Linked DNA regions of Methylobacterium currus. The protein of the gene in region 2 interacts with the protein of the main gene of each other region in a pairwise test. Links are inferred from orthologs where the notes say so. Each region holds a gene or a part of one and is shown on either strand. Other genes may lie near its edges. The genes, in order: DA075_RS23255 and ssb.

Region 1 (8,239 bases), 760 kb from region 2 along the record:
CTGTGTCGGCCCGATTACGCCGACACCAGCGGCGTCCCCGCCTCCGCATTGCTGTCGGCCTCGACGGTCAGCACCTCCTGCCCCTGCGCCTCGACCACGGCCGCGGCCGTGATGTTGACGATGCCGCGCGCGGTCACCGACGGGGTGAGGATGTGGGCGGGCCGCGCCGGCCCGAGCAGCAGCGGGCCCACCGGCAGCGCGTCGGCGAGCATCTTCGAGAACTGGAACGCGATGTTGGCCGCGTCCAGGTTCGGCATGATCAGCACGTTGGCCTCGCCCTTGAGGCGCGAGCCCGGCAATACCTTGTCGCGGATCGCCTGCGACAGGGCGGTGTCGGCCGCCATCTCGCCGTCGACCTCGAGGTCGGGGGCGCGCTCGCGCAGCAGGGTGAGGGCGTGGCGCATCTTGCGGGCCGACGCCGTGTCGAACGAGCCGAAATCGGCGTGGCTGACCAGCGCGATCTTCGGCGACAGGCCGAAGCGGCGGGCGGTGTCGCCGCAGGCGATGGCGACGTCGGCGATCTCCTCGGCGCTGGGGTCGGGCCGCACATGGGTGTCGGCCAGGAAGTAGGCGCCCTTCGAGGTGACGATCAGGCTGAGCGCCGCGAAGTCCCGGGCGCCCGGCGCGAGCCCGATGATGTCGCGGATCACCCGCAGCTTGCTCTCGAACCGGCCTTCCAGGCCGCAGATCAGCGCGTCGGCCTCGCCCCGGCGCACGGCGAGCGCGCCGATCACCGCGTTGTTGGTGCGCACCAGCGTGCGGGCCGCGTCCGGCGTGATGCCGCGGCGCCCGGCGAGGTCCATGTAGGTGGCGACGTAGGTGCGGTAGCGCGGGTCGTCGTCCGGGTTGATCAGCTCGAAGTCCTGGCCGGCCCGGATGGCGAGGCCGAAGCGCTTCAGGCGGGTCTCGATCACGTTCGGACGGCCGACCAGGATGGGCTTGGCCAGCCCCTCCTCGACGATCGCCTGGACGGCGCGCAGCACCCGCTCGTCCTCGCCCTCGGCGTAGATGACCCGGCGCGGATCCTCCTTGGCCGCAGTGAAGACCGGCTTCATGATGAAGCCGGAGCGGTGCACGAACCGGTCGAGGGACTCGGTATAGGCCTGCACGTCCGGCAGGGGCCTCTTGGCGACGCCGGACTCCATGGCGGCCTGCGCCACGGCGGGCGCGATGCGCAGGATCAGCCGCGGATCGAACGGGCTCGGGATCAGGGAATGGGGGCCGAAGGGCCGCGCCTCGCCGCCATAGGCGCGGGCGACGACGTCGGACGGGGTCTCGCGGGCGAGCCCGGCGATCGCCTTCACGGCCGCCGCCTTCATCGCCTCGTTGATCGTGGTCGCCCCGACATCGAGCGCGCCCCGGAAGATGTAGGGGAAGCACAGGACGTTGTTGACCTGGTTCGGGAAGTCCGACCGGCCGGTGCAGATCATCGCGTCCGGCCGCTTCTCCTCGGCGAGATTCGGCATGATCTCCGGATAGGGGTTGGCGAGCGCCATGATCAGCGGCTTCTCGGCCATCCGCTCGAGCATCTCGGGCTTCAGCACGCCGCCGGCCGAGAGGCCGAGAAAGACATCCGCCCCCGGGATCACCTCGGCCAGCGTGCGGGCCTGGGTGTCCTGGGCGTAGACCGCCTTCCAGCGGTCCATGAGCGTGTCACGGCCCTTGTAGACCACGCCCTCGATGTCGGTGACGAAGATGTTTTCGCGCCGCGCCCCGAGCGACACCAGCTGGTTGAGGCAGGCCAGAGCCGCGGCGCCCGCGCCCGAGGTGACGATCTTGACGTCGGCGATCCGCTTGCCGGCGAATTCGAGGCCGTTGAGGACTGCGGCCGCCACGATGATCGCGGTGCCGTGCTGGTCGTCGTGGAAGACCGGGATGTTCATCCGCGCCCGGCAGCGCTCCTCGACCTCGAAGCACTCCGGCGCCTTGATGTCTTCCAGGTTGATGCCGCCGAAGGTCGGCTCCAGGGCCGCCACCACGTCGACGAGCTTGTCGACGTTCTTCTCGTTGAGCTCGATGTCGAAGACGTCGATGCCGGCGAACTTCTTGAACAGGACCGCCTTGCCCTCCATCACGGGCTTGGAGGCGAGCGGGCCGATATCGCCGAGGCCGAGGACCGCGGTACCGTTCGAGACCACCGCGACGAGGTTCTGGCGCGCCGTTAGGGTCGCGGCCTCCTCCGGATCGGCGGCGATCGCCTCGCAGGCGGCGGCGACGCCCGGGGAGTAGGCGAGCGCGAGGTCGCGCTGGTTGCCGAGCGGCTTGGTCGGCTGGATCTCCAGCTTCCCGGGTCTCGGATGACGGTGATAGAACAGCGCGCCGCTCTTCAGATCGTCCGAAATGTTGCTGCTCACCGCGTACTCTCCCCGGATCGCCCGAAAGCTCGGGCCCGCCGCCCCGCCCGCGACTCACGACGGTGCCCGCGGGTGAAGGATTTCCTGCACCGCCTGCGGCAGGGGCGCAACCCTCACAACGAGACCCGCCTGCATCTGGCCAAGCTCGCCGCCCGCTACGGCTTCCAGATCGGTCCGTACTCCTACGGCAGGCCGAAGATCCGCTTTCCGGAATCGGGCGCGCGACTGTCGATCGGCCCCTATTGCTCGATCGCCGACAAGGTCGAGATCCTGCTCGGCGGCAACCACCGCACCGACTGGGTCTCGACCTATCCGTTCGCGGCGATGCGGGGCCTGTGGCCCGACCTCGACGCACCGGAGGAGTACCATGCGTCCCGGGGCGACGTGGCGATCGGCGCCGATGTCTGGCTGGGCTCGGGCTGCCTGATCCTGTCGGGCGTCACGGTCGGCCCCGGCGCCGTGGTGGCGGCCCGCGCGGTGGTCACCCGCGACGTGCCTCCCTACGCCATCGTTGCCGGCAATCCCGCCCGGGTGATCCGCCACCGCTTCCCGCCGGAGATCGTGGCGGCCCTGGTCGAGACCGCCTGGTGGGCGCTGCCGCCGGAGCGGGTGCGGTCCCTGGTGCCGCTCCTCCAGGGCGGCGAGGCGGAGGCCCTGGTGCGGGCCCTGCGGGCAGGGGATCCGGTATCCCGGGATCCGCGGCCGCGAGCCCGGGGGTGACACGATCGCCCCGGTCCGGCAGGGTCGCCCTCCCGCCCGCGAAGGACGCCGATGAGCCGCCGCCCCGATCCCGCGCCCCGTCGCGCGCTCCCCACCCGCCGCGAGGCGGTGGAGGCGGCGCTCTCCCGCCTCGCGCCCCGGGTGCCGGATTTCGAGGCGGAGGCGATCGTCGACCGGGCCTTGGCGAGCCCGGGCCTGCGCGGCGCGGCGCCCGAGACCGCCGCCTGGCTCGGCCTGGTGTCCTACGCCCGCCACGTCTTCACCGAGTACGATTCCCTCCTGGAGGAGGGCTACGACCAGGACAGCGCCCGCCACTTCATCCTCGACGACCTCAATGCCGTCCTGGCCGAATGGGGCGTGCGGCGGCGCATCGGCGAGGACGAGGAAACGCCGGGATCCGGGGCGCACGGATCCGCGGCGGCCGGGGGCGAGCCGGCGTGACCGTTCCTATATGAACGGACGATGCCGTCCGCTCCGAAGCCCCGATGACCGCCCCGATCGCCGACGTCCTGATCCCGCTCGCCCTCGACCAGGCCTATAGCTACGCCGTGCCGCCCGAACTCACCCTCCAGGAGGGCGACGTGGTGCAGGTGCCGCTCGGGCCGCGGGAAACCGTCGGGGTGGTGTGGTCCCTGCGCGACGGCGCCGGCTCCAACCTGCGCCGGGTGAGCGGCCGGATCGGCGTCGAGGCCCTGAGCCCGGCGCTCCGCCGCCTCGTCGAGTGGATCGCCCGCTACACCCTGGCGCCGAAGGGCTCGGCGCTCGCCATGGCGCTCCGCCTGCCGGAGGAAAGCCGCACCGAGACCGCCCGGATCGGCGTGCGGGCGACCGGGATGCCGCCGAGCCGGATGACCCCGGCCCGGGCCAAGGTGGTGGCGGTGGCGGCCGACGGCGTGGTGCGGGGCAAGCGGGCGCTCAGCCTGGAGGCCGGGGTCAGCGCCGGGGTGGTCGACGGGCTCATCGACGACGGCGTGCTGGAGACCGTGGCGCTGGCGCCCGAGCGGGTCGCCGAGCCGCCCGATCCCGACCACCCGCACGACGCCCTCTCCGAGCCCCAGGCCGAGGCGGCGCGCGCGCTGATCGCCACCCTGACCGCGCCGCCCCCCGGCGGAGGCGCGGCGGGGGAGGGCGGCGTGACGCTGCTCGAAGGCGTGACCGGGTCGGGCAAGACGGAGGTCTATTTCGAGGTCGTGGCCGAGGCCCTGCGCCGGGGCGTGCAATCCCTGGTGCTGATGCCGGAGATCGCGCTGACCGCCCAGTTCCTCGACCGCTTCGCCAAGCGCTTCGGCGTGCGGCCCGCCGCCTGGCATTCCGGGGTCGGCGGGCGCCGGCGCGAGCGCATCCGGGCCGGCGTCGCCTCGGGCGAGGTGCAGGTGGTGGTGGGCGCCCGCTCGGCCTTGTTCCTGCCGTTCCGCAAGCTCGGCCTGATCGTGGTCGATGAGGAGCACGAAGGCGCCTACAAGCAGGATGATGGCGTCTGCTACCACGCCCGCGACATGGCGGTGGTGCGCGGCAAGCTGGAGAACGCCGCCGTGGTGCTGGCCTCGGCCACCCCCGCGATCGAGACCCGGGTGAATGCCGAGCGCGGCCGCTACCGCCGGGTGGTGATGCCCGAGCGCTTCGGCGGAAGGCGGCTGCCGGAGATCCGCGCCATCGACATGCGCACCGAGAAGGTGCCGCGCGGGCGCTACCTGTCGCCGAGCCTGGTCTCGGCCATCGCCGAGACCAACGCCCGGGGGGAGCAGGCGCTGCTCTTCCTCAACCGTCGCGGCTACGCGCCGCTGACCCTGTGCCGGGCCTGCGGCCACCGCTACCAATGCCCGAACTGCTCGACCTGGCTCGTCGAGCACCGCTTCCGCCGGGCGCTGGTCTGCCACCATTGCGGCCATGCCGAGCGGCGGCCCGAGGCCTGCACCGAGTGCGGCACCTTCGACAACCTGACCGCCTGCGGGCCGGGCGTCGAGCGCATCGCCGAGGAGGTCGCCGCCACCTTCCCGGACAAGCGGGTGATCGTGCTCTCAAGCGACTTTCCCGGCGGAGCCGAACGCTTGCGGGCCGAACTCCAGACCGTGGCCGAGGGCGGCTGCGACATCGTCGTCGGCACCCAGCTCGTCGCCAAGGGCCACAACTTCCCGCACCTGACCCTGGTCGGCGTGCTCGACGCCGATATCGGCCTCACCTCCGGCGATCCGCGCGCCGCCGAGCGCACCTTCCAGCTCCTGCAGCAGGTCACCGGCCGCGCCGGGCGCGGGGAGAAGCCGGGCCGGGCCCTCGTCCAGACCTACCAGCCCGAGCACCCGGTGATCGCCGCACTGATCTCGGGCGACGCCGAGCGCTTCTATGCCGAGGAGACGGCGGCGCGCGAGGTCGCCGGCCTGCCGCCCTTCGGGCGCCTCGCGGCCCTCGTGATCTCCTGCACCGACCGCGAGGCCGCCGAGGCCCATGGCCGGGCGCTCGCCCGCGTCGCCGAGCCGCCGCCCGGCGTGATGGTGCTCGGTCCCGCCGAGGCGCCGCTGGCCCTGGTGCGCGGCCGTTATCGCTTCCGCCTGCTGGTCAAGACCGAGCGCGAGATCGACCTCCAGAGCTACCTGCGCGACTGGCTCGCCCGGGGGCCGAAACCGCGGGGGAATCTGAAGGTCGGGATCGACGTCGACCCGCAGAGCTTCCTGTAGCCGTCACGGCGGCCTGGCCGCCGCACTTGCCGACCGGCCCCACCGCTCCCGCCGAGCCGCCGGTCCACCGCCGCGTCGCGCTGCGGGTCGCGCCGCTCCGTCCCGTCAGGCTTGGCGAAGGCCACCTCGACCCGACAATGCTTCGCGCGGCGCAGCCGGCGTTGAAGGCCGCACTTCTCCGGCACGGACTCGCCGCCGATCGTCATGCGGGCCCTGGATGGTCGGTTTTATGCCACCCGCTTCGGCGCCGCGATCCCGCCGCGGCCATGCACGCGCTCGAACAAGTCGTTGAGCTCGCTGCCGACGGTACGGGCGATGCGGGTCGAGGCGGCCCCCTCGCTCTGGTCCGTCACGATCGCCCGGAGCGCGTCCGCGGTGCGCTTCTCGATGGCGTAGAACAGGCTCTCGGCCGCCTTGGCGTTGGCGCTGAGCAACACCGAGGCGAGATCCTGGTAGGCCTCCTTGAGAAGATGGTGGGCCAGGCGCTCGGCTGCCTGTTCCTCCGTTAGCGCATCATGGCTCACGGCGCGATACCTCCTGTCAGTCACTCTGGAGCGTGCCTCCGCTGGATTGTGCCGGGCTTGTGTGCCGCTACGTCAGTTCGTCCGGCCCGAGGGTCGTGCGGTCCGTGCGGCCGGGCACGGACCGCCAGAGCCGCCGCCATCATCGTTCGGCGAGCGGCGAGCGGCGAGCGGCGCCCGCGCACCCGTCCGCGAGTTCGGCAGCATAGCAGTATGCGAAACGATGCGTTTCGGTCGTTTCCATTTTCAAGTGGAATGCAAGGCCTCAAGGTAGGGCCGTTCGGACGCACCCGGCCCGACACGATGCATCGGGCGCCGCGAGAAGGAGCATGAGCGATGAGCTGGCACAGTGCCGACGACCCGGTCCCGGGCGACCGCTTCAGCTGCGACGCGATCCAGACCCTGATCGTGCCGCGCTCGCGCGACCTCGGCTCGTTCGCGGTGAGGCGGGCGCTGCCCTCGACCCAGTGCCGGATGGTCGGCCCCTTCATCTTCTTCGACCAGATGGGCCCGTCGGAATTCCTGCTCGGGCAGGGCATGGACGTGCGGCCGCATCCGCATATCGGCCTCTCCACCGTCACCTACCTGTTCGACGGCGAGATCATGCACCGCGACAGCCTCGGCACCGAATTGCCGATCCGTCCGGGCGAGCTGAACTGGATGACGGCCGGGCGCGGCATCACCCATTCGGAGCGCACCGGCGGCGCCCTGCGGCAGACGGGCTCGCGGCTGTTCGGCCTCCAGAGCTGGGTCGCCCTGTCGGCGCAGGACGAGGAGACCGCCCCGGCCTTCGAGCATTACGACGCCGCCTCGCTGCCGATCGTCTCGGCCGAGGGCAAGACCGTCCGGCTGATCGCCGGCGAGGCCTATGGCGCGCGCTCGCCGGTGCGGACCTCGACCCCGATGGTCTATGCCGACGTGGCGCTTCAGGCCGGCGCCGTCCTGCCGCTCGACCCCGATTACGACGAGCGCGCGATCTACACGGTGTCGGGCGCGATCGAGATCGCCGGCGACGGCTTCGGCCCCGGCCAGCTCCTGGTCTTCCGCCCCGGCGACCGGATCAGCGTGCGGGCGACCGAAGAGTCCCGCTTCATGGTGCTGGGCGGCGAGCCGATGGACGGGCCGCGCCATCTCTGGTGGAACTTCGTCTCGTCGCGGCCGGAGCGGATCGCGCAGGCCAAGGAGGATTGGCGCCAGGGCCGGTTCGACACGGTGCCGAACGACGCCGAGTTCATTCCGCTGCCCGAGGACCCGCCGCCGGTGCGCTACCCGTAAGGGATGGGGCTCGGCGGGGCCCCGTCGGCTTCCGCGTCGCATAGGGACCCGTTCGTCGCCGCCGGGCTCACCGTCACGCCGCGTCGCGCGCCACGCCGTCGCGCGCCGGCTCCAGCGCCGCCGCGAGCACCTGGGCGACGTGGACAGCCTCGCGGCCGAGCCCGTCGCGGATCTGGTGGCGGCAGCTCGTCCCGTCGGCGACGACGAGGTCGGCGGGACCGGCGGCGCGCAGGGCCGGAAAGAGCGCGAGCTCGGCCATGGCGCGGGAGACCTGCTGCGTGTCGGCCCGGTAGCCGAAGGCGCCGGCCATCCCGCAGCAGCCCGACTCGATCACCCGCACATCGAGGTCCGGCACGGCGCGCAATACGGCCTCGACCGCGCCCATCGCCCCGAAGGCCTTCTGGTGGCAATGGCCGTGAAGGTGCGCGACCCGCCCGCCCTGAGGCGCGAGGGGCAGGGCGACGCGGCCCCGCGCGAGGTCGGCGGCGAGGACCTCCTCGAACAGCAGGGCCGCCTCGGCCAGCGCCCGGGTCTCCTCGCCCGGCAGGAGCGCCGCGACCTCGTCGCGGAAGGTCAGCAGGCAGGCCGGTTCGAGCCCGACGATCCGGGCGCCGGCCCGCACGAAGGGCAGGAGCGCGTCGCGGCTGCGCCGCGCCTCCGCGCGGGCGCGGTCGGTGTCGCCCGTCGCCAGGTAGGT
Region 2 (8,164 bases):
TCGGAGGTCATGGAGACGATGAAGCGCATGGCGAAGGTGGTCGACCGCCAGAATGCCGGCGACCCGCTCTATCGCCCGATGGCGCCGGGCTTCGACGGACCCGCCTTCCAGGCGGCCTGCGACCTGGTGTTCAAGGGCCGCGTCCAGCCGAACGGCTACACCGAGTACGTGCTGCACGCGCGCCGGCGCGAGGCCAAGGCCGCGGGCGCGCCGGCCTGAGGCGAGACGGGGAGGGGCGTCCGGCGTCTTCGGCCGGACGCCCCCTCGATGTCCGCCATGATTGGGGGGCTGCCTCGATGTGGTCCCTCCAAGACCCGGCGCAATGTGGTCGATCGCTCTTGAATCTTTCATGGTGAGTCCCGAAAGATCCCGGGCCCGAAAGGGCACGGCGGGCAATCCGGAACGACTGATCCGGTTTGACTGATCGACAATATTGGCATCCTCGGCGTCATTCCGGTCTGCGCTGCGCGGCCCTGGAATGACGCGCGCAGGATCGATTTCGTTGCAGCTGGCGAGACTGGCTCTCACCGCTTCGGAACGAAGCGGACACTATCCCGCTCCCCCTTTCCACTTGCGCTTCATGATGCCGGATCGAGATTTCGCGTCTCGGGAATGACGGGCAGGTTGGCGAAATAGGTTATTGGGCGCACGCTTGGTTTATGGCTGCGTCGATCAAGATCCGATGTTCCTGTCTATGAGAATTCGTTTGATCGGTTGCATCGATCAAGCTGGCAGACAGTCCGACATCTCTCTGCATCATGCCAAGTTCCGCTGCACGGCTCCGGGATGATGCAGAGGGCTGCACGACGGTTGGCCAATTCAAGCAGGCTCCGATGCATGCCACGAGAGCCACAATTGCAAGCTGCAATGCTCATGTCGATTTGGCATTATTATAAATAATAAATATCATCGTCATGTATTCGAGTGTTGCGCCTTGTCGCACCCGATGCGATACGACCATCCATTCCCTAGGGCGAACGACGATCGGACCATGAAACATGGTCCGACGACGCCCTGTGAGCTGGGCTCGTCGGCATGAAACAGGCACGACATCGTCGCATCGGCAGATCATGCGGGGCGATCGCTGCGACATTCATCTGGCTCGCGGATCACGCCGGAGCGGCGCGGGCCGAGGAGGCGACCGACATCCGGCTCGACGAGATCGCGGTCTCCGGACCGGCGGCCCCCCCCGGGATCGTGCCGGCCTATGCCGGCGGGCAGGTCGCTAGGGGCGGACGGCTCGGCCTCCTCGGCAATACCGAGACGACGAAGTCTCCGTTCAGCGTCAGCAGCTACACCGAGACGTTGATCCGCGACCGGCAGGCCCGGACGGCCTCCGAGGCGCTCGCCCTCGATCCGTCCGTGCGCGGCACGCAGACGACGGGCGCCCCGTTCGACTCGTTCGCGATCCGCGGCTTTCCGATCAACGAGAACACCAGCGGCGAGTTCGCCTTCGAGGGGGTGTACGGCGTCGCCCCGAGCTTCCGCGTCTTCACCGACTATGCCGAGCGCATCGAGGTCCTGAAGGGACCCTCCGCCGCGCTCTCCGGCGTCGCCCCCAATGGCGGCATCGGCGGCGTCATCAACATCGTGCCCAAGCGCGCCGGCGAGGACCTCACACGCTTGTCCCTCGATTACGGCTCGGTGGCGCAAGGCGGCGGCCAGATCGACGTCGCCCGGCGCTACGGCCAGAACCGGGAATGGGGCGCGCGCCTCGTCGGCAGCCTGCGCGGCGGCGACACGCCGATCGACCGGCAATCCGAGACCACCGGCGTCGGGGCGCTCGCCCTCGACTACCAGGGCGAGCGGTTCCGGGCGTGGCTCTACCTGCTGGCCCAGACCGACCGCTTCACCGCTCCCTTGCGCCCGTTCCTTCTCCGGGCCGGCGTGCCGGTCCCGAGGGCGCCGAACGGCCGCCGCAACCTCACCCAGCCCTGGGAATACTCGGATATCGACGATCGCGGCGGCCTGCTGCGGCTGGAATACGACCTCACCGACCGGGTCACCCTGTTCGGCGATCTCGGCGGCGCGCAGACCGGGGTCGAGCGTTACTTCGCCTCGGCCCCGACCATCGTCAACGCGCGCGGCGACACCACCACCACCCCTCAATTCTACAGCCTCGGCGTCGACCGCCTCACCATCGATGGCGGCCTGCGCGCCCGGTTCGACACCGGCTTCGTCCGCCACGCCCTCGTCATGCAGGCCTCCCGCTACGCCGAGGACACCGCCCGCCGGCTTCCCGCCGGCACCGGGACCTATCGGTCGAACCTCTACGATCCCATCCTGGTCCCGACCCTCGCCCCGCCGGCGATCACCTCGCGGCCACGCCTCTCCGACAGCACGCTGACGGGCCTGTCGGTGGCCGACACGCTGTCGGTCCTCGACGACCGCGTCCTGCTCACCCTCGGCCTGCGCCGGCAGGGCATCGAGGCGCATAACTACGTCCCGAATGTCGGCACCCTGGCCTCCGCCTACGACAAGAGCGCCACGAGTCCCCTGGTCGGTCTCGTGGTGCGGCCGTGGGAGAGCGTGTCGTTCTTCGTCAATTCCATCGAGGGCCTGAGCCGGGGCGACGTCGCCCCGGCCACGGCGACCAATGCCGGCGAGATCCTGGCGCCCACCGTGGCGCATCAGGTCGAGGCCGGCATCAAGGTGGATGCGGGCACGATCGGCGCGACGTTCAGCGCCTTCCAGATCACGCGGCCGATCGGGGAGCTCAGCCTCCAGCGCCGCTTCGCGCAGACCGGCGAGCAGCAGGTCAGCGGGCTCGAATTCAGCGTCTACGGCGAGATCACCCCGCAGGCCCGGCTCCTCGGCGGCCTGACGCTGCTCGACGGCGTGCTCACCCGGACCGCGACCGCCGCCAATGTCGGCCACGTACCGATCGGGGTGCCGCGGGTGCAGCTCAATCTCGGCGCCGAGTGGGATCTGCCCGGGGTGCCGGGCCTGACCCTGACCGGCGCCGTCATCTATACCGGCCGCCAGTTCGTCGACACCGCGAACACCCAGGCCCTGCCGGACTGGGCGCGCCTCGATCTCGGCCTGCGCTACGCGACCGTGATCGAGGGCCGCAAGACGACGTTCCGGGCGAACGTGCTAAACGTCACCGGGGCGAATTACTGGACTGGGGTAGCCTCGTTCGGCACCTTCTTCCAGGGCGCGCCGCGCACCTACCTGCTGTCGATGTCGGTCGACCTGTGACGGGCGCGGCGTGAACGCAGAGCGGCCCGGATCGCGCGATCCGGGCCGCGATCGACGCAACCGACGGGATGTCGGAACCCTAGAACGGGATATCGTCGTCCAGGTCGTCGTAGCGCTTCTGGTTGCCGCCACCCGACGGGGCCGGGCGCCGCTCGCCGCCGGACGACGAGCGTCCACCGCTGCTGCGACCGGCGCCACCGCCACCGCCGCCGAAATCGCCGCCGCGGCTGATCTGGCCGCCGCCCATGTCGTCGGCGCCCATCTCGGACATGCCGCCCTCGGCCCCGCCGCCGCGGCCGTCGAGGATCGTCAGCTCGCCGCGGAAGCGCTGCAGCACGATCTCGGTCGTGTACTTCTCGACGCCGGACTGGTCCTGCCACTTGCGGGTCTGGAGCTGCCCCTCGACGTAGACCTTCGAGCCCTTGCGCAGGTACTGCTCGGCGACCCGGGCCAGGTTCTCGTTGTAGATCACGACCGAGTGCCACTCGGTCTTCTCCTTGCGCTCGCCGGTCGCCTTGTCCTTCCAGGACTCGGACGTGGCCAGGCGCAGGTTCACCACCGGATCGCCGGAGGCCAGCCGGCGGGTCTCGGGATCGCGCCCGAGATTGCCCACCAGGATCACCTTGTTCACGCTGCCCGCCATCCCGCTCTCCTCTCGTTCCATCTCACTCGGGCGCATGCCCGGCCGACGCCGCGGACCACCGCTTCGGGTCCGCGAGTTGGGCCGAACAGGCCTGGACCGGCAAGGGGAGGGGCGCCCTTTTGCCCACTACACACATGCCGGAGGCCGGAGCATGTTCTACATTTGTTCGGAGAAAGAGGCAAGCGCCGTCCGGGGAGCCCGGACGGCGCCGATGCTCAGTCGAGCGCGTCGAGCGATTGCGCCACGTCGGCGATCAGGTCCTCGATCGATTCCAGGCCGATCGACAGCCGCACGGTGTCCGGGCCGACCCGGGCGGCCTCCTTGTCGGCGGCGGGGAGCTGGCGGTGGGTGGTGGTCGCGGGGTGGATCGCCAGGGACTTGATCTCGCCGATATTGACGAGGTGCGAGATCAGGTTGAGCCCGGTGATGAACTTTTGCGCCGCCGCCTCGCCGCCCTTGAGGCCGACGGTGAAGATCGAGCCCACGCCCATCGGCGAGTAGCGGTTCGCCAGCGCCTCGCCCGGCTGGCCCGGCAGCGACGGGTAGCTCACCCAGGCCACCTTCGGGTGGTCCTTGAGGAAGGCCGCGACGGCCTTGGCGTTGGCGCAGTGGCGCTCCATGCGCAGCGGCAGGGTCTCGGTGCCGGTGAGCGTCAGGAAGGCGTTCATCGGCGACAGGCCGGGGCCGAGGTCGCGCAGGCCGAACAGCCGGCAGGCGGTGGCGAAGGACGTCTCGGGGAAGCGCTCGGAGACGATCAGGCCCTCGTAATCGGGCCAGGGCTCGTTGATCAGGTTGTAGCGGCCCGAGCCCTTCCAGTCGAAGCGGCCGGCATCGCAGACGATGCCGCCGATCACCGTGCCGGAGCCCGACAGGAACTTCGAGGTCGAGTGGACCACGATGTCGGCGCCGTGCTCGATCGGCCGGATCAGGGCCGGGGAGGCGAGGGTGTTGTCGACGACGAGCGGCAGGCCGTGCTTGCGCGCCACCGCGGCGACGCCTTCGAGGTCGATGACCGTGCCGCACGGGTTGACGATCGACTCGCAGACGATCGCCCGGGTCTTGTCGGTGATCGCGGATTCGAAGTCCTCGGGAGTCAGGCCGCGGGTGAATTGCGGCACGAGGTCGTAGCGGCCCTCGAGCCGGCGCATCAGCCCGAGCGAGCCGCCGAACAGCCGCGAGGAGGCGACGTAGGCGTCGCCCGACTGCATCAGGGTCATCAGCACGAGCAGCATCGCCGACTGGCCGGAGGCCACCGCCACCGCGGCCTTGGCGCCCTCGAGCGCCGCGACCCGGCGCTCCAGGGCCGCCACGGTCGGGTTCGAGCCGCGGGAATAGGAGAAGCCCGTCGCCCGCATGGCGAAGATGTCGGCGGCCTGCTCGTTCGATTCGAACACGAAGCCGTTGGTGAAGTAGATCGGCTGCGCCCGGGCGCCGGTGGCCGGGTCGGGCGCGGTGCCGGCATGGACCGCCCGGGTGGCGAAATGCAGCTTGGTCGGATCGGTCATCGGGTTCGTCCGTGGAAGGGTCGGCTCAGGCGGCGCGGCGCACGGTGTCGTGGAGCGTGCGCACCAGGGCCGACGGTGCGTAGGGCTTGGGGATGAAGCGCGCGCCCGGCGGCATGTCGTGCGGGCCGGGGCTGCCCATGCCGGAGACCACCAGCACCGGGATGCGCGGCCAGCGCCGGGAGACGAGGCGTGCGAGGGCGAAGCCGTTCATCGAGCCGAGCGGCATGTCGACGTCGGTCATCAGGACCTCGACGTCGGGCCGGCTCTCCAGCACCTTGAGCGCCTGGTCGGCATGGGGCGCCTCCAGGACCGTGAAGCCGGCCTCCGCCAAGGTGTCGGCGGCCTCCATCAGCAGGAGGCCGTCATCCTCGACGAGGAGCACCACCGGCGCGGCGTCGCAGGGAGCGTCAGGCCCATCCTGCCGGGAGGCTTCCTGACGGGAAGCCTGATCGTGTCGGTGTTGGTCGGATGTCATCGCGGGCAATGCGGCCGGGGGCGAAAGGTTGCTGCCGAAGGGTGCTGCCTATGGGTCCGCATCCCGTGGGTCAAGCGTGGCCGGAAATCGGCGCAGGACTGCGACGCCGTCCCGTCCGGGTGACGGCTACGCCGTCCCGTCCTGCATCGCCGCGAGCGGCGCCTCGAGTTCCATCACGGCGCCCTCCGGCGGAAAGCGCAGGCTGACCCGGCCGCCGAAGCTGTGCACGAGGCTGCGTTCGATCAGCCGCGAGCCGAAGCCGCCCCGGGTCGGCGGCGCGACGGGCGGGCCGCCGCTCTCCTGCCAGCGCAGGCGCAGCAGGATCTCCGCGCTCCCCGCAAGCTCCCAGGTGACGGCGACGCGGCCCGTCGGGCTCGACAGGGCGCCGTACTTCGCCGCGTTGGTGGCGAGCTCGTGCAGCATCAGCGACAGGGTCAGGACCGAGCGGGGGCCGAGGCTGACGCGGGGCCCGGCGGCGGCGAACCGGCCCGCCTCCCGGTCGAGATGCGGCGCCATCGCGCCCTCGACCACCGCCGCGAGGTCGGCCGCCGCCCAGGCGCCGCGGATCAGCACGTCGTGCGCGTCGGACAGGGCCATCAGGCGGCCGTTGAACGCCTCCATCGCCGCGTCCAGGGTGGAGGCGCTGCGCAGCGTCTGGGCGGCGACCGCCTGGACCAGCGCCAGGGTGTTCTTCACCCGGTGCGCCATCTCCTGCATCAGCAGCGCCTGCTGCTCCTCGGCCCGGTGCGCCTCCGTCACGTCGCGGGCGACCGCCAGCAGGCGCTCAGGGGTTCCGTCGGGCCCCTGGATGGCTGAGACCACAACGTCCCACCAGCGCGGGTCCTGGCTGCCGGAGGGCGCGCGGAAGCGGCCGGTGCGCCCGGACCGCGCGGCGGCGAGTGCCACCTCGGCGGCGATGCGGTCGCCGGGATCCGGCCAGGACGCGGCCCAGGCGGTGCCGATCACCGGGTCGTCGGGCTGGTCCGCGGCGGCGCGGCCGCCCTCGCTCAGCCACTGCACCGTGCCGTCGAGGGCGAGGACCTGGATGCTGTCGCGGCTCGCCGCCAGGAGCCTCGCGGTGAAGGCCTCGCTCGCCCGCAGCCGGGCGTTCAACTCCTCGGCGGTGGCGAGCCGCGCCTCCCACCCGGCGGGGACGGGGGACGCGCCGCCCGCAGGAAGGCCGGCCGCGTCGCGCAAAAGGGCGCGCAGCCGGGCGGTCTCCTCGTGGATGGCGCGCTGGCGCGCGGTCTCGTCACCGGAGGCGCGTTCGGCGTCGGCGTCGTGGGCGACCATCCACCAGCCTCCAGACCCGCCCGGGCGGCATGCATCCCGGCTGGCGCGGATCGGCTCAACCCGACGCCGAAACTGGACGAGACCACTAGATCACGGGAGCAGGCTCGGCCGCAATGCTTGCGACATTTTTCCTTATTCGCCCTCTCTCAGCGGAAGGCAGCCGGCCGCGCGATGGACGCGGCCGGATGCGGCTCAGGCCAGCGCCTGATCCAGGTCGGCGATGAGGTCGCGCGGGTCCTCGATGCCGATCGACAGGCGCACCACCTCCGGGCCGGCGCCGGCCCGGGTCTTCTGCTCGTCCGTGAGCTGGCGGTGGGTGGTCGAGGCCGGATGGATCACCAGCGAGCGGGTGTCGCCGATATTGGCGAGATGCGAGAACAGCTTCAGGTTCGACACCAGGGCGACGCCCGCCTCGTAGCCGCCCTTGAGGCCGAAGGTGAACACCGCACCGGCGCCGTGCGGGCAATACTTGCGGTGGAGCTGGTGGTAGCGGTCGGCCTCAAGGCCCGGATAGCTCACCCAGGCCACCGCCGGATGGCGGCTCAGGTGCTCGGCCACGGTCTTGGCGTTGTCGGAATGGCGCTGCATCCGCAGCGGCAGGGTCTCGATGCCGTTGATGATCAGGAAGGCGTTGAACGGCGACAAAGCCGGCCCGAGGTCGCGCAGGCCGAGCACCCGCACCGCGATGGCGAAGCCGAAATTCCCGAAGGTCTCCGAGAGCACCATGCCGGCATATTCCGGCCGCGGCTGCGACAGCATCGGGTAGCGCGCGTCGCCGGCCCAGGTAAACGAGCCGCCGTCGACGATCAGGCCGCCGATCGAGTTGCCGTGGCCGCCGAGGAACTTGGTAGCCGAGTGAACCACGATGTCGGCGCCGTGCTCGAACGGACGGATCAGGTACGGCGTCGCCATGGTGTTGTCGACGATGAGCGGGATGTTGTGGCGCTTGGCGACCGCGGAGATCGCCGCGATGTCGGTGATGACGCCGCCCGGATTGGCGATCGACTCGATGAAGATCGCCTTGGTGCGCGGGGTAATCGCCGCCTC

What was found.
Region 1: the proteins of ssb (region 2) and DA075_RS23255 interact in binary tests that used the Escherichia coli proteins (3 or more experiments, as listed by UniProt). The link is inferred for Methylobacterium currus from one-to-one orthologs.

Annotation. Positions count from the first base shown.
Region 1 is NZ_CP028843.1:5,027,557-5,035,795, reverse strand. Bases 3,217-6,152 are described here. They hold DA075_RS23255 (primosomal protein N'), read left to right. Parts: upstream 3,217-3,559; coding sequence 3,560-5,746; downstream 5,747-6,152. Other genes in these bases: DA075_RS23250 (hypothetical protein), read right to left, coding at 5,974-6,152; DA075_RS23260 (DUF2293 domain-containing protein), read left to right, coding at 3,217-3,515. Outside these bases: DA075_RS23270 (NADP-dependent malic enzyme), read right to left, coding at 15-2,354; DA075_RS23265 (CatB-related O-acetyltransferase), read left to right, coding at 2,439-3,074; more of DA075_RS23260, read left to right, coding at 3,126-3,216; more of DA075_RS23250, read right to left, coding at 6,153-6,270; DA075_RS23245 (pirin family protein), read left to right, coding at 6,604-7,542; DA075_RS23240 (FAD-binding and (Fe-S)-binding domain-containing protein), read right to left, coding at 7,616-8,239.
Region 2 is NZ_CP028843.1:5,784,874-5,793,037, forward strand. The notes cover bases 2,063-4,923. They hold ssb (single-stranded DNA-binding protein), read right to left. Parts: upstream 3,845-4,923; coding sequence 3,281-3,844; downstream 2,063-3,280. Other genes in these bases: DA075_RS26605 (TonB-dependent receptor), read left to right, coding at 2,063-3,201; DA075_RS26615 (O-acetylhomoserine aminocarboxypropyltransferase/cysteine synthase family protein), read right to left, coding at 4,060-4,923. Also shown: DA075_RS26600 (malate synthase G), read left to right, coding at 1-219; more of DA075_RS26605, read left to right, coding at 1,036-2,062; more of DA075_RS26615, read right to left, coding at 4,924-5,349; DA075_RS26620 (response regulator), read right to left, coding at 5,375-5,734; DA075_RS26625 (sensor histidine kinase), read right to left, coding at 5,951-7,117; DA075_RS26630 (O-acetylhomoserine aminocarboxypropyltransferase), read right to left, coding at 7,310-8,164. UniProt on the Escherichia coli protein: Plays an important role in DNA replication, recombination and repair. Binds to ssDNA and to an array of partner proteins to recruit them to their sites of action during DNA metabolism. Acts as a sliding platform that migrates on DNA via reptation.